Regions from separate parts of the Serratia sp. TSA_7 genome, predicted to be linked through region 2. Evidence: predicted binding sites of a transcription regulator. Region 2 holds the regulator's gene; each other region holds the start of a gene.
The links. The regulator Fur, encoded in region 2, represses iron uptake genes when iron is present. The targets are predictions, from matches to a motif close to ATAATAATGAGAACNACTATCAA.

Region 1 (3,172 bases), on a different contig from region 2:
ACAAAGCCTTTCAGCCGCTGCCAGGTTTGCAGCAGCAGGCTTTTCAGGTGCGGCACGTGATAAACCGGCAATTCCATGACGAACGGCGAAGCTTCGCCGCGCATGATGGTGTATTTCAGCACCAGCCCGGTGAGGATCGCCACCACGATGCCGAGCATATACAGCGAGAACACCACGCCTGCACCGTCCTGGCCGAAGAAGGCGGCGGCAAAGACGGCGAAGATCGCCAACCGGGCACCGCAGGACATGAACGGCGCCATCATGATGGTAATCAAGCGTTCACGCGGGGCATCCAGCGTGCGGGCGCCCATGATGGAGGGGACGTTGCAGCCGAAGCCGACAATCAACGGCACGAAGGATTTACCGGGCAGCCCGAGTGCCTGCATCAGGCGGTCCATGACAAATGCCGCACGCGCCATGTAGCCGGAGTCTTCGAGAAAGGACAAAAACAGGTACATCATGCCGATTTGCGGCACCAGCGGCAGCACGGTGTTGATGCCGCCGCCGACGCCCTGCGCCAGGAAAATCGTCAGCCATTCAGGGATGTGCAGGCTGTAGCCCAGCCATTGAATGCCCTGGATAAAGATCGCCGCCGAACCGATATCAAATATCGGTTGCAGCGCGCCGCCGAGGTTAATCGCCAGCAAGAACATCAGGTACATCACCAGCAAAAAGATGGGCACCCCCAGCCAGCGGTTGAGGATCACCTTGTCCAGCGCTTCGGTCAGGCGGTTTGGCATCGCCTGCTGCGAGTTGCTGACCGCATCACACAGGGTGGCTATCGACTGATAGCGCGCATCGGCAATCACCAACGCAGGATCTTCTTGTTGCTGCCGTTGCAGCGCTAGCCTGGCGGCAGGCAGCAGGGCGGTGGCGTTGCCGGCCAATTGGTGGCCGTAGATGTCGCCTTCCAGCATTTGCAGCGCCAGCCAGCGGCGTTGTTCCGTCGGCAGATCCTCCGGCATGGCATCGCTCAGGGTGGCCATTTCCTTCAACAGTACCGGTGGATAGTCCACCAACGCTTTCAGATCGTTAAACCGGTGATGGTCGATTATTTGCTTCAATGCGCCGATACCGTCGGCCTTGGTGGAGACCAGGGGCACCACCGGGCAGCCGAGGCGTGCCGACAGCGCAGCGATATCAATGTCGATTTGCTGGCTTCTGGCGATATCCAGCATGTTCAGCGCGATGATGCAGGGGATACCCAGTTCCAGCAGTTGCAGCGTCAGGTAGAGGTTGCGCTCGAGGTTGGAGGCGTCGACGACGTTGATCAGCAGATCGGCATCGCCGCTCAGGATGTAGTGGCAGGCGATTTGCTCGTCGAGCGAGGTTTGCTCCGAGATGGTGGTCAGCGAGTAGGTGCCGGGCAGATCGACCAGTTTGACCTGGGATTGCGGCGTGGTGAACTGGCCTTCTTTACGCTCTACCGTCACGCCTGCCCAGTTGCCGACCCGCTGGCGAGCCCCGGTCAACTGATTGAACAGCGTGGTTTTACCGGAATTGGGGTTGCCTATTAAGCCAATAGTGAGTTTTTTCATCGTTTCGCGTGATATCAGTCAATGGACATTGAGCCGGGCGGTGGGGCGCGGCCGGGGCAAGAGGGCGCAGAGTCAGGATTGGCCGTCGAGCAGGATCAGGGCCAAATCTTTCCTGCGCAGCACCAGGCTGACGCGGCGGGTTTTTATTTCTATCGGGTCCCCCAGCGGCGCGACGCGCACCACTTCGAACGAAGAGCCGGGCAGCATGCCGAGCGATAACAGTTTCTGGCGATAGGCCGGGCCGATGTCGTTGGAGAAACCGGCAATCTTGTAAGAGCGTTTAGGTTGAAGATGCATATAACCTTCTCAGAGCCCCTGGTCTTGGGCCGATGACGATAAAAGAACGTTCCAGACGAAGCGCCGCGATGAGGATCGCAGGCTGCCGACGTTTTCAATCCATGAGGTAATGCAGTGAACACGCAACGCAATAATAGTGAGAATAGTTATCGTATTCAATACAAAAAGTAGGGGTATTGGTAACCAAAGGTTATGGCACCGACACTTAACGATCGGGTTGCCTGATGCCTTTATTTCTATCACCGGGTCTGCAGGGGTGCAAATGCGAATGGCGAGTTAAATCAGTTACGTAATTGCGGCGATTTTTTCCGGTTTGCAAAACTTAGCGACAGATTGAGAGGTTTTTAGAGGGTATGGCAGCGAGCCGGCGTTTATTCGGCAACATCTTGTCTGCGGAATACGAGCGCTAACCATTTGTGTTTCGCCAGGAAATGCCAAAATGAAAACGCCATGTTAATAACGGTGTTAATGAAGCGGGATTCGACGTTATTTTCAGGCTTAAAAACCGGGCGTTTATCGCTCAGGAAAAATAAGCGGGTTTATTGAGGCGGGTCAAAAAATAGCGACGCTATTTTTTGAGAAAGGACGGAGCCGGCTCCACCCTGTGTACTTTTGGCCTTTCAGTATGCAGCACTGCGCCAGTGACCGGGGCGAATGTATTCGCCCCGGCCATGCCGGGTACCTGCTATTTCTTACCGAATGCCGCAGCCAGCGCATCACCCATGGCGCTGTTGCCGGCCGGTGAACTGTTGCGCGGTTTAGCCTTATTGGCCGGCGCGCGGGAGGGGGCATCCTTCGCCGGTGCATTGCCGCCGCCGCGACGTGGCGAACCTTCACCCGGTTGCTCGTCCAGACGCATGCTCAGTGCGATGCGCTTGCGCTGCAGATCCACTTCCATCACCTTCACTTTGACGATGTCGCCGGCTTTCACCACGGTGTGCGGATCTTCGACGAATTTGTCCGCCAGCGAGGAGATATGCACCAGGCCGTCCTGATGTACGCCGATATCCACAAAGGCGCCGAAGTTGGTGACGTTAGTGACCGAACCTTCCAAAACCATGCCCGGTTGCAGATCGTTGAGGGTTTCCACACCCTCGGCAAAGGTGGCGGTTTTGAATTCCGGGCGCGGATCGCGGCCCGGTTTCTCCAGCTCTTTCAGGATGTCGGTGACCGTCGGTACGCCGAATTTGTCGTCGGTGAAGTCGCTGGCCTTCAGGCTGCGCACCGCCGCCGGGTTGCCCATCAAATCCTGCAGCGCCTGCCGGGTGGCGGCCAGAATGCGTTCGACCACCGGGTAGGTTTCCGGGTGAACGGTAGAGGCATCCAGCGGGTTGTCG
Region 2 (3,172 bases):
GGGGTTCATTATGACGCTGTTCCGCAGGCGGTGACCTGTGGTATCCGCGGCATGCGCCTGTTGGAGGATGTGCTCACCAATGAGACGTTGCCGCTCGGGGAGGAGGAACTGCGCAGCTATCGACAGTGTATAAGCCGGCTGGAGCAGGTGGATTGGCAGCTTGAGCAACCGACGGATCTGGCGCGCCACGCGGAAATATTTACCGTCGATGAAGTGCCGCGCATGGCCTATCCGGCGCAGATAAGGTCCGATATCGATCACTACCATTACTATTCGGTGCTGTCCCATGACCGCGCGCTGGATCGGGTGAACCAGCTTTTTGGCGAGTATTTGATAGCCGATAACCGGCGGCAGATCGACGAGGGCAATTACTGGCGGTTAACCGTCGGAGCGGGCGATGCGGCATTGCCGCTAGCGCAGGGCGGGCTGCATTTTCTGCCGGGGCGGCAAGCTGGCGAAGCGGACAGGATCCGCATGGCGAAGCTGCTTTTTGCCACCAGCTACCTGGAATACTGCTCTGCCGGCAACCCGGCCGGGATGGATCTGGTATCGCTGCAGCAGGCGCAAAATATCGACCCCTATCTGGACCTGATTACCCTGGCTTACGATCGGTGCGGGGCGTTTATCGGATTTTTCACGGCGGCGAGTCTCGACGAGTTGTATGGCGTTGAGGCGAGCTATCTATATCGCGATGAAATAAAGCCGCTTGATGAGGCCTACGACGATTTTGTGCACAGCCAGTGCGGTGCGGACGATTACTTTGTCTGCAGCCTGGCCATCGAGAGCCGATTCCGCGGACAGGGCTATTTTACCCCCCTGTTTGCCCTGATTAAGCAGCAGGCGCAGCAGCGCCGGGCGAAACATATCGTGCTGTGCGTATGGCAAAGCAGCGATGCCTGCCAAATCTACCTGAACAAAGGGTTTCGCGTTCGTGGCGTTTTCGACTATGCCTGGCCGATTTTCTTCGATCGGCTGCTGTCTCTTGAATATGCATTGTGACGAGTTTGCCCATCCGCGTGTCGGCGGGTGAGTTGACGGTGACGTGAGCGTCAGTGGGAAGTGAGAGAAGTACCGTGGAGAAGTGCCGCTGCAATTGTTGTCTTTCTGATGTGATTTTCCCCGGGCCTGTCCGGGGATTTTTTTGCCCTCATCTGGAGGCATAAAAAAACCGCCGTTAAGGCGGTTCTCAATGCCGGTTTAGGGCATTATTTTTTGTCGTGCAAGGTGTCGTCTTCACGGCAATCACCGATTTCACAGTGACCATACAGGTAGAGGCTATGGTTGGTGAGCTTGATGCCGTGCTGCTTGGCGATATCACGCTGACGCACTTCGATAGACTCATCGCTGAATTCGATCACTTTGCCACAGTCCAGGCAAATCAGGTGATCGTGGTGATGCTGTTGGGTCAATTCGAACACGGATTTGCCGCCTTCGAAGTTGTGACGGGTCACAATCCCGGCATCATCAAACTGGTTCAGTACGCGGTAAACCGTCGCCAGGCCAATTTCTTCGCCCATGTCGATCAGTTTTTTGTACAAATCTTCCGCACTGACGTGATGGCATTCCGGATTTTGCAGTACTTCCAGGATTTTGAGTCGCGGAAGCGTGACTTTTAGGCCGGCCTTCTTCAATGCGGTGTTGTTGTCAGTCATGCGGATTCAGTCCTGTTACTATGCTAATCAAGTTGAGGCATTCTTGCCTGTGGCATCGGTCGGCACAAAGAGTTAATTGCGTGTCATTATAGAACCGGTTGCCCTAAATGGAAACCGCCGGTTGTTAACAAAGATATCATGGCACAATTGCATGTTACACACGCAACGTCTTGATGGATGGGATAAACCGATATCTCAGTCTACCTTGACGATGTGGGAAGTTACAAACATGTAGCTTCTATTGCAGAAATCCGTGCTGCCGATGAACGGCCCTGCTGGCAACACTATGCACTTTGCAGGGCTTTTGTTCAACCTTTGAGGGTTAGCCGACGATATCGGCTAGGCTCAGTTCTTCGCTGATCTGCTTCACCCAGGCTGCGACGCGTTCGTTGGTCAATTCCGGTTGACGATCTTCGTCAATCGCCAGGCCGATGAAGAAATTGTCATCCGCCAACCCTTTCGATGCTTCGAAGTGGTAACCCTTGGTCGGCCAGTGGCCTACAATCGCGGCGCCGCGTGGCTCGATGATGTCGCGGATGGTGCCCATCGCATCACAGAAATATTCCGCATAGTCTTCCTGATCGCCACAGCCGAACAGCGCAACCAGCTTGCCGTTGAAATCGATTTCTTCCAGCGTCGGGAAGAAGTCATCCCAATCGCACTGGGCTTCGCCGTAGTACCAGGTAGGAATACCCAACAGCAGAATGTCGAAAGCTTCCAGATCCTCTTTGCTGCTTTTGGCGATGTCGCGGATTTCCGACACCTCTTTGCCAAACTGCTGCTGAAGAATTTTCTGGATCATCTTGGCAATGTTTTCGGTATTGCCAGTGTCGCTGCCAAAGAAAATGCCTACATTAGCCATATCGCGTATAACCTTTAAATTCAATTAATTGCATTGCACGATGTTAGCGTTGAACGCGATAACACCGATTAAAATGATGACATGGCAAGAATCTGCCTCTTACCGGTAAGTGCGTATCATGCCAGAGATTTACCCCGGGGTTTTATCGCGTTTATGCGATGCCGGGAGGAATAAAACGGTGTTGATCGGTGTCATCCATAACACCGCGCCGCATGTGCGGCTGCAAAGATCAATGTTCCGGCTGTTCATCCGCCAGTTGTGCCAGCAGCATTTGCTCAATAAGCTCGCTGCGGCTGATATTGCGCTGTTCCGCCAGTTTGTTCAGGGCGTCCACCGCATCCGCGTTGATTTTCAGTTCCACACGCCGTAAGCCACGGACTTTATCGCGTCGAAGCTGATTACGCTTATTGATTCTAAGCTGTTCATCTCGGGATAGCGGGTTGGTTTTCGGGCGCCCCGGACGGCGTTCATCTGCGAACAGATCCAGCGTCGTGCGATCCGTTTGTTCTTTTGCCATAGGTAGCGGTACTGCAAGGGAGTTTGCATCAAAAAGCGTATACGCTTCCGGACGGTTCGGTTAACACACTTCGGGCCAATAAACCCTAACCCAAATTTACCCCCAGCCTGGCGTTACTGAACACGCTGAGCAGGGCGGCAA
Region 3 (3,172 bases), on a different contig from region 2:
CCAGCTTCAGACCAAAGCGGGAAACTACGTTGCCCTGATTCTCATTCAGCCCTTTAATCGCACCGGCCACAATACCGATGGAAGAGAAGTTGGCGAAGGAAACCAGGAACACCGACAGAATGCCCAGGCTGCGTGGCGACAGTTCGGCAGAGACTTTCTGCAGTTCCATCATGGCCACGAACTCATTGGAGACCAGCTTGGTCGCCATGATGCTGCCCACCTGCAAGGCTTCGTGCTTAGGAATACCCATAATCCAGGCGAATGGATAGAAGAAGTAGCCCAGGATTTCCTGGAAGCTCAGACCGAAGATGGCGCTGAACAGACCGTTGAGCGCAGCGATCAGGGCGATAAAGCCGATCAGCATAGCAGCAACGATAATGGCTACTTTGAAACCTGCCAGAATGTATTCACCCAGCATTTCGAAGAAGCTCTGGCCTTCGTGCAGATTGCCCAGATGCAGTTCTTCTTCTTTACTGGTGTCATACGGGTTGACCAATGACAGCACGATAAAGGTGCTGAACATGTTCAGTACCAGCGCCGCAACCACAAACTTGGCGTCCAGCATGGTCATGTAAGCACCCACGATGGACATGGAAACCGTAGACATCGCGGTTGCCGCCATGGTGTACATGCGTTTTTCCGACATCTTGCCCAGGATATCTTTATAGGCAATGAAGTTTTCAGACTGGCCCAGGATCAGCGAGCTGACGGCGTTAAACGACTCCAGCTTGCCCATTCCGTTTACTTTTGACAGCACGGTACCAATAATCCGGATGATAAACGGCAACACTTTGATGTATTGCAGAATACCGATCAGCGCAGAGATGAAGACGATTGGGCACAGTACCTTCAGGAAGAAGAAGGCCAAACCTTTATCACCCATACCGCCGAATACAAAATCAGTCCCTTGCCCCGCAAACCCGAGCAGCTTGTCGAACAGCGCCGCGAATCCTTTTACAAAGCCTAAACCCGCTTCCGAATGCAGGAAAAAATAGGCCAGCAGTACTTCAATAACCAACAGTTGAATAACGTAGCGAATGCGGATGCTTTTACGATCGCGGCACACTAAAAGTGCCAGGATCGCAACCACCACCAACGCTAACGCAAAGTGCGCAATATGGGACATGTTTGCTCCAAACTTGAGGCAGGCTGAATTTCGGATGTCATTTTATGTAACGCCACGTTTAAAAACGAGAGGTCCATTGCAAATATGGAAAGTCGTAATGGGAAATGTCTTAAATTATCAGGTTAAAGCATAAAAAATCAATGGGTTACTGAATCCATATGAAATTCCTATTCTTGTGCTAATTTGATTATCAGGCGTATTTCGTTTGGAATATGCCTCGTTGGAGGGCCGAAAAGTGTCATCTGCACGTTACACCCTTCGTTAAAACCTGAGTTATCCCCGATTACAGAGATAAGTTTTACCGTTACAAATGCGCTTGATAATTATTATCATTTACATAAGATAACCCTTAGTTTATCAGACGTAAGGGTTCAGGGTATGCCAAACAGTCGCGTGGTTGAGAACACCCGTCGCCCGTCCAGAAAAATCAAACTGTCGCTGATGGGGCCCGCATTTATCGCGGCCATCGGTTATATCGATCCCGGCAATTTCGCCACCAATATCCAGTCCGGCGCCTCTTTGGGTTACAGCCTGCTGTGGGTCGTGGTCTGGGCCAACGTCATGGCCATGCTTATCCAGCTGCTGTCCGCCAAACTCGGTATCGCTACCGGCAAAAACCTGGCGGAACACATCCGCGATCGCTTTCCACGCCCGGCCGTATGGGCTTATTGGGTGCAGGCGGAAATCATTGCGATGGCTACCGACCTGGCGGAGTTTATCGGCGCGGCGATAGGTTTCAAACTGCTGTTGGGCGTTACGCTGCTTGAGGGTGCCATCCTGACGGGTATCGCCACCTTCCTGATCCTGATGCTGCAAAAACGCGGGCAAAAACCGCTGGAGAGGGCGATCGGCGGGCTGCTGCTGTTTGTTGCCGCTGCCTATATGGTGGAGCTGGCGTTTTCCCAGCCGCAGCTTGGCCCGCTGTTAAAAGGCATGGCGATCCCGGATCTGCCGAATGGCGATGCGGTATATCTGGCCGCCGGCGTGCTGGGCGCGACCATCATGCCGCACGTGATTTATTTGCATTCATCCTTAACCCAGACTGCCGGCGAGAATTCAAAGGCGGATCGGTATGCGTCCACCAAGGTCGATGTCGCCATTGCCATGACCATCGCCGGTTTTGTTAACCTGGCAATGATGGCAACCGCCGCCGCCACCTTCCACTTCAATGGGCACAGCGGCGTGGCCGATCTTGATCTGGCCTATCTGACACTGCAGCCGGTGCTGGGCCAGGCGGCGGCGACGCTCTTCGGGCTGAGCCTGGTGGCCGCCGGTCTGTCTTCCACCGTCGTGGGGACGCTGGCGGGGCAGGTGGTGATGCAGGGATTTGTACGCTTTTACATTCCGCTGTGGGTGCGCCGGGTGGTCACTATGCTGCCGTCGTTTATCGTCATTATGCTGGGAATGGATGCCACGCGTATTCTGGTGTTGAGTCAGGTGCTGCTGAGCTTCGGCATTGCGTTGGCGCTGGTGCCGCTGCTCGCCTTTACCGGTAACCGGGAACTGATGGGGGAAATGGTGAACAGCCGGAGCATACAGACGCTGGGCAAGCTGATTGTGTTGGTGGTCGTCGGCCTGAACGGTTATCTGCTGGTCAGCAGCGTGCTGTGATCGAAAAGGCCAGCGTTATGCTGGCCTTTTGGCATCAATCGTCGTCGTGATGGCGTCGACCACGATAGTCATCGTCATCATGGTGTTTTTTCTTCCAATGATGTTTTTCGTGGTGCTTGTAGTAATGCTTATCGAATTTGCGATAGCGGCCATCATGATAGTAATAATTTTTGCGCCAGTAATCGTTATCGCGCCAGCGATAACCATCCCAGTAATAGCCCCGGCGGCTGCGATCGCCCAGGTAGCGGCCCTGATGGCCTTGCCACCAGTCACGGTCGCGCCAGTCGTAGCCGTCCCAATAACGGCCGCGATTATCTTCCTCGCCAATGCGCAGTGATACGCCCGGCATCAGATTGATACTGAGGCCTTCCGCATGCGCCTGCTGGATGGCGGGTACCGTAGACGCCACCAACAAGGCGGCCAATAACAGAGGTT
Region 4 (3,172 bases), on a different contig from region 2:
GATACGCTCAAACCCTTTTGCGAGGTCGGCGATCAGATCCTGCACGTTTTCCAGGCCGATATGGAGGCGTATCAGCGTGCCGGAGAAATCAACGCCGCCCGCCGGACGGATCGCCTCCAGCTCTTCCGGTTGGTTAGCCAGGATCAGCGACTCATAGCCACCCCAGGAATAGGCCATGCTGAAATGGCTGAAGTTATCCAGATAGTCGGCCAGTTGTTTGTCGCTAAGCCGCTGTTTCAGCACGAAAGAGAACAGGCCGTTGCAGCCGCTGAAATCGCGGCGGTAGAATTCATGGCCTTTGCAGCCGGGCAGCGCGGGGTGATTGACCACCTCTACCTCCGGTCGTTCCGCCAGCCAGTTGGCGACTTCGATACTGCTTTGCTCGTGCTGCTTCAGGCGTATGCCCAGCGTACGCAGGCCGCGGCTTGCCATATAGGCGGTATCGGCGTCCACCATCTGGCCCATCAGGTAAGAATATTCGCGCAGTTGGTCCCAACAGCGTTCGTTGGCCACGGCGGTCCCGAGCATGTAATCGGAGTGGCCGATGATGTATTTGGTGCCGGCCTGAATCGAAATATCGATATCAAAATCCAGCGCCTTGAACAGCACGCCGGCCGCCCAGGTGTTGTCGATCATGATCACCATTTCCGGCGCTACGGCGCGGATGGCCTGCACCATCGCCGGGATATCCTGAATTTCCATGGTGATGGAACCGGGGGATTCAAGAAACACCACGCGGGTATTGGGCTGAATCAGCCCGGCGATATCGGCGCCGATCAGCGGGTCGAAATAGGTGGTCGTCACGTTCATGCGGCTAAGAATGTGGCTGCAAAAATCCTGCGTCGGCTCATAGACCGAACCGGTCATCAGCACGTGGTCGCCGGCGCCGACAAAAGACAAAATGGCGTTGGATACCGCCGCCGCGCCGCACGGATAAAGCACGCAGCCTGCGCCGCCTTCCAGCTCGACCATCGCATCCTGAAACGCGAAGTGGGTCAGGGTGCCGCGGCGGCCATAAAACAGTTCGCCGTGGGCGCGTTGGGCTGTGGCGTGTTTCTTGGCCGCAACGGAGTCAAATACCAGTGAGGAAGCGCGCTGGGTGACGGGATTGACGGAGCCCAGGGTATAGCGTTTGCTGCGCCCGGCGGCGATCAGCGTGGTTTCGATATTTTTTGACGTCATAGGAATGGGCTCACTTTTACTGGCTTCTCACTGGCGTTTTTGCGATAGCCCTTAGGTTAACATGACATATAATAGCCATCCAGACGTTTTAACTTCCAGATATAGAAACGGCCATAATCCTCTGTCGGAGAGCGTTCTGGCACGCCATCATTCTGCATGACGGCGTTTAACTCGCACGCATATCGGCAAACGGACAACCCACAGGCAAAAATACTGTCGGCGCGCGTTTGTTGCATCTCTGTGGGCGAAAAGTAACGAAAAACCCTTTAAAAGGGGAGTAAAGGGCCTAACCGGCAGCGAATGGGCGAATGCTGCGGCTCCGACGCCGCGAGATCTGAAATATTGCCGATTATTTGGTAAATAATAATGAGAACTACTATCAATCCCTGATTGGTTTGATATGATCGCACGCTGAATTATTCCTCAATTTTGATCGGTAACGGGTGGAGGCACAGCGTGAAAACGGCTGGCAAGCATTTAAATCAAGGATCGTTCGGCCAAGGCCGGGCGCAATGGGGCAAGGCGTTAGGCCGTGGTCTGATCGCTTCGATGGTATTGGTGATTGGGCTGGCCGGCAGCGCACAGGCTGCACCGGCGGCCAACCCCGCCGTGACCGAGAGCGTTGCTCCGGCCGCCGCACCTGCTGCTGCAGCACCTGAAAGCCTGACCCCGCTCAATCCGGCGCCGACCCTTCAGCCACCGGAAACCCGCGGCATGGATCTGTCCGTTTGGGGCATGTACCAGCACGCGGACATCGTCGTGAAGATAGTGATGATCGGTCTGGTGCTGGCGTCTATCGTCACCTGGACCATTTTGTTCTCCAAAGGCAGCGAACTGTTCCGCGCCAAGCGCCGTCTGCGCCGCGAGCAGCTGGCGCTGGCCAATGTGCGTACGCTGGATGAAGCCAGCGAGCTGGCGCAGCATTTCTCCGAAGAAAGCATCAGCGTGGTGTTGCTGAACGACGCGCAAAACGAGCTGGAACTGTCGGCGGAGTCCAACGACAACAACGGCATCAAAGAACGTACCGGTTTCCGCCTTGAGCGCCGCGTAGCGGGCTACAGCCGAAACATGGGGCGTGGCAACGGCTTCCTGGCGACCATTGGCGCTATCTCGCCGTTCGTCGGTCTGTTCGGTACCGTTTGGGGCATCATGAACAGCTTTATCGGCATCGCCCACTCGCAAACCACCAACCTGGCCGTCGTCGCGCCCGGCATTGCGGAAGCGCTGCTGGCGACCGCATTGGGGTTGGTCGCCGCGATCCCTGCGGTGGTGATTTATAACGTCTTTGCCCGTGTCATCAGCGGCCATCGTGCCCAGGTTGGCGACGTGGCGGCGCAGGTGCTGTTGCTGTTGGGCCGCGATCTGGATCTGGCCGCGACGGCAGAGGCCAAACGCTCACAGCATTCACACCAACTGCGGGTGGGGTGAGTTATGGCGATGCGCTTAAATGAAGATCTGGACGACAGCGGCGAACTGCATGAAATCAACGTGACGCCGTTTATCGACGTCATGCTGGTGCTGTTGATCATCTTTATGGTGGCCGCGCCGCTGGCAACGGTAGATATCCGCGTCGATCTCCCCGCTTCTTCAGCCAAACCGCAGCCGCGCCCGGAAAAACCGGTGTTCCTGTCGGTGAAAGCGGATAAGCAACTGTACGTGGGTGAGCAAGCGGTCAGCGCCGATCAACTGACGGCGGTGCTGGATCAGCGCACTCAGGCGAACAAAGAGACCACCATCTTCTTCCAGGCCGACAAGACCGTGGACTACGAAACGCTGATGAGCGTGATGGATACCTTGCGTAAAGCCGGCTACCTGAAAGTGGGGCTGGTGGGGATGGAAGGCGCCGCGAAGTAGCGGGCCGGATATCGCTAACGATGAGAAGGGCGCCTCGGCGCCCTTTTTACTGCCTGAAATTTGAACATTAACTTGACGTGTAATGGGTAAAAAAATACTAATAGATAGTAACTAACACTATTTTCCGGAGTCGGTT

Region 1: the regulator Fur is predicted to act here: its motif matches at 1,966-1,988, upstream of feoA (ferrous iron transporter A).
Region 3: the regulator Fur is predicted to act here: its motif matches at 1,443-1,465, upstream of ACUTQW_RS12030 (Nramp family divalent metal transporter).
Region 4: the regulator Fur is predicted to act here: its motif matches at 1,543-1,565, upstream of exbB (tol-pal system-associated acyl-CoA thioesterase).

Annotation. Positions count from the first base shown of each region.
Region 1 is NZ_JBQZFU010000008.1:96,693-99,864, reverse strand. Features, by position in the region: gene feoB (Fe(2+) transporter permease subunit FeoB) at 1-1,538, opposite strand, end outside; gene feoA (ferrous iron transporter A) at 1,611-1,835, opposite strand; gene ACUTQW_RS20835 (Tex family protein) at 2,521-3,172, opposite strand, start outside.
Region 2 is NZ_JBQZFU010000004.1:195,205-198,376, reverse strand. Features, by position in the region: gene ACUTQW_RS15995 (glycosyltransferase) at 1-999, shown strand, start outside; gene fur (ferric iron uptake transcriptional regulator) at 1,206-1,652, opposite strand; gene fldA (flavodoxin FldA) at 1,975-2,514, opposite strand; gene ybfE (LexA regulated protein) at 2,744-3,031, opposite strand.
Region 3 is NZ_JBQZFU010000002.1:671,379-674,550, reverse strand. Features, by position in the region: gene ACUTQW_RS12035 (NupC/NupG family nucleoside CNT transporter) at 1-1,126, opposite strand, end outside; gene ACUTQW_RS12030 (Nramp family divalent metal transporter) at 1,505-2,737, shown strand; gene ACUTQW_RS12025 (DUF2502 domain-containing protein) at 2,772-3,172, opposite strand, start outside.
Region 4 is NZ_JBQZFU010000009.1:19,094-22,265, reverse strand. Features, by position in the region: gene metC (cystathionine beta-lyase) at 1-1,182, opposite strand, end outside; gene exbB (tol-pal system-associated acyl-CoA thioesterase) at 1,639-2,610, shown strand; gene exbD (TonB system transport protein ExbD) at 2,614-3,036, shown strand.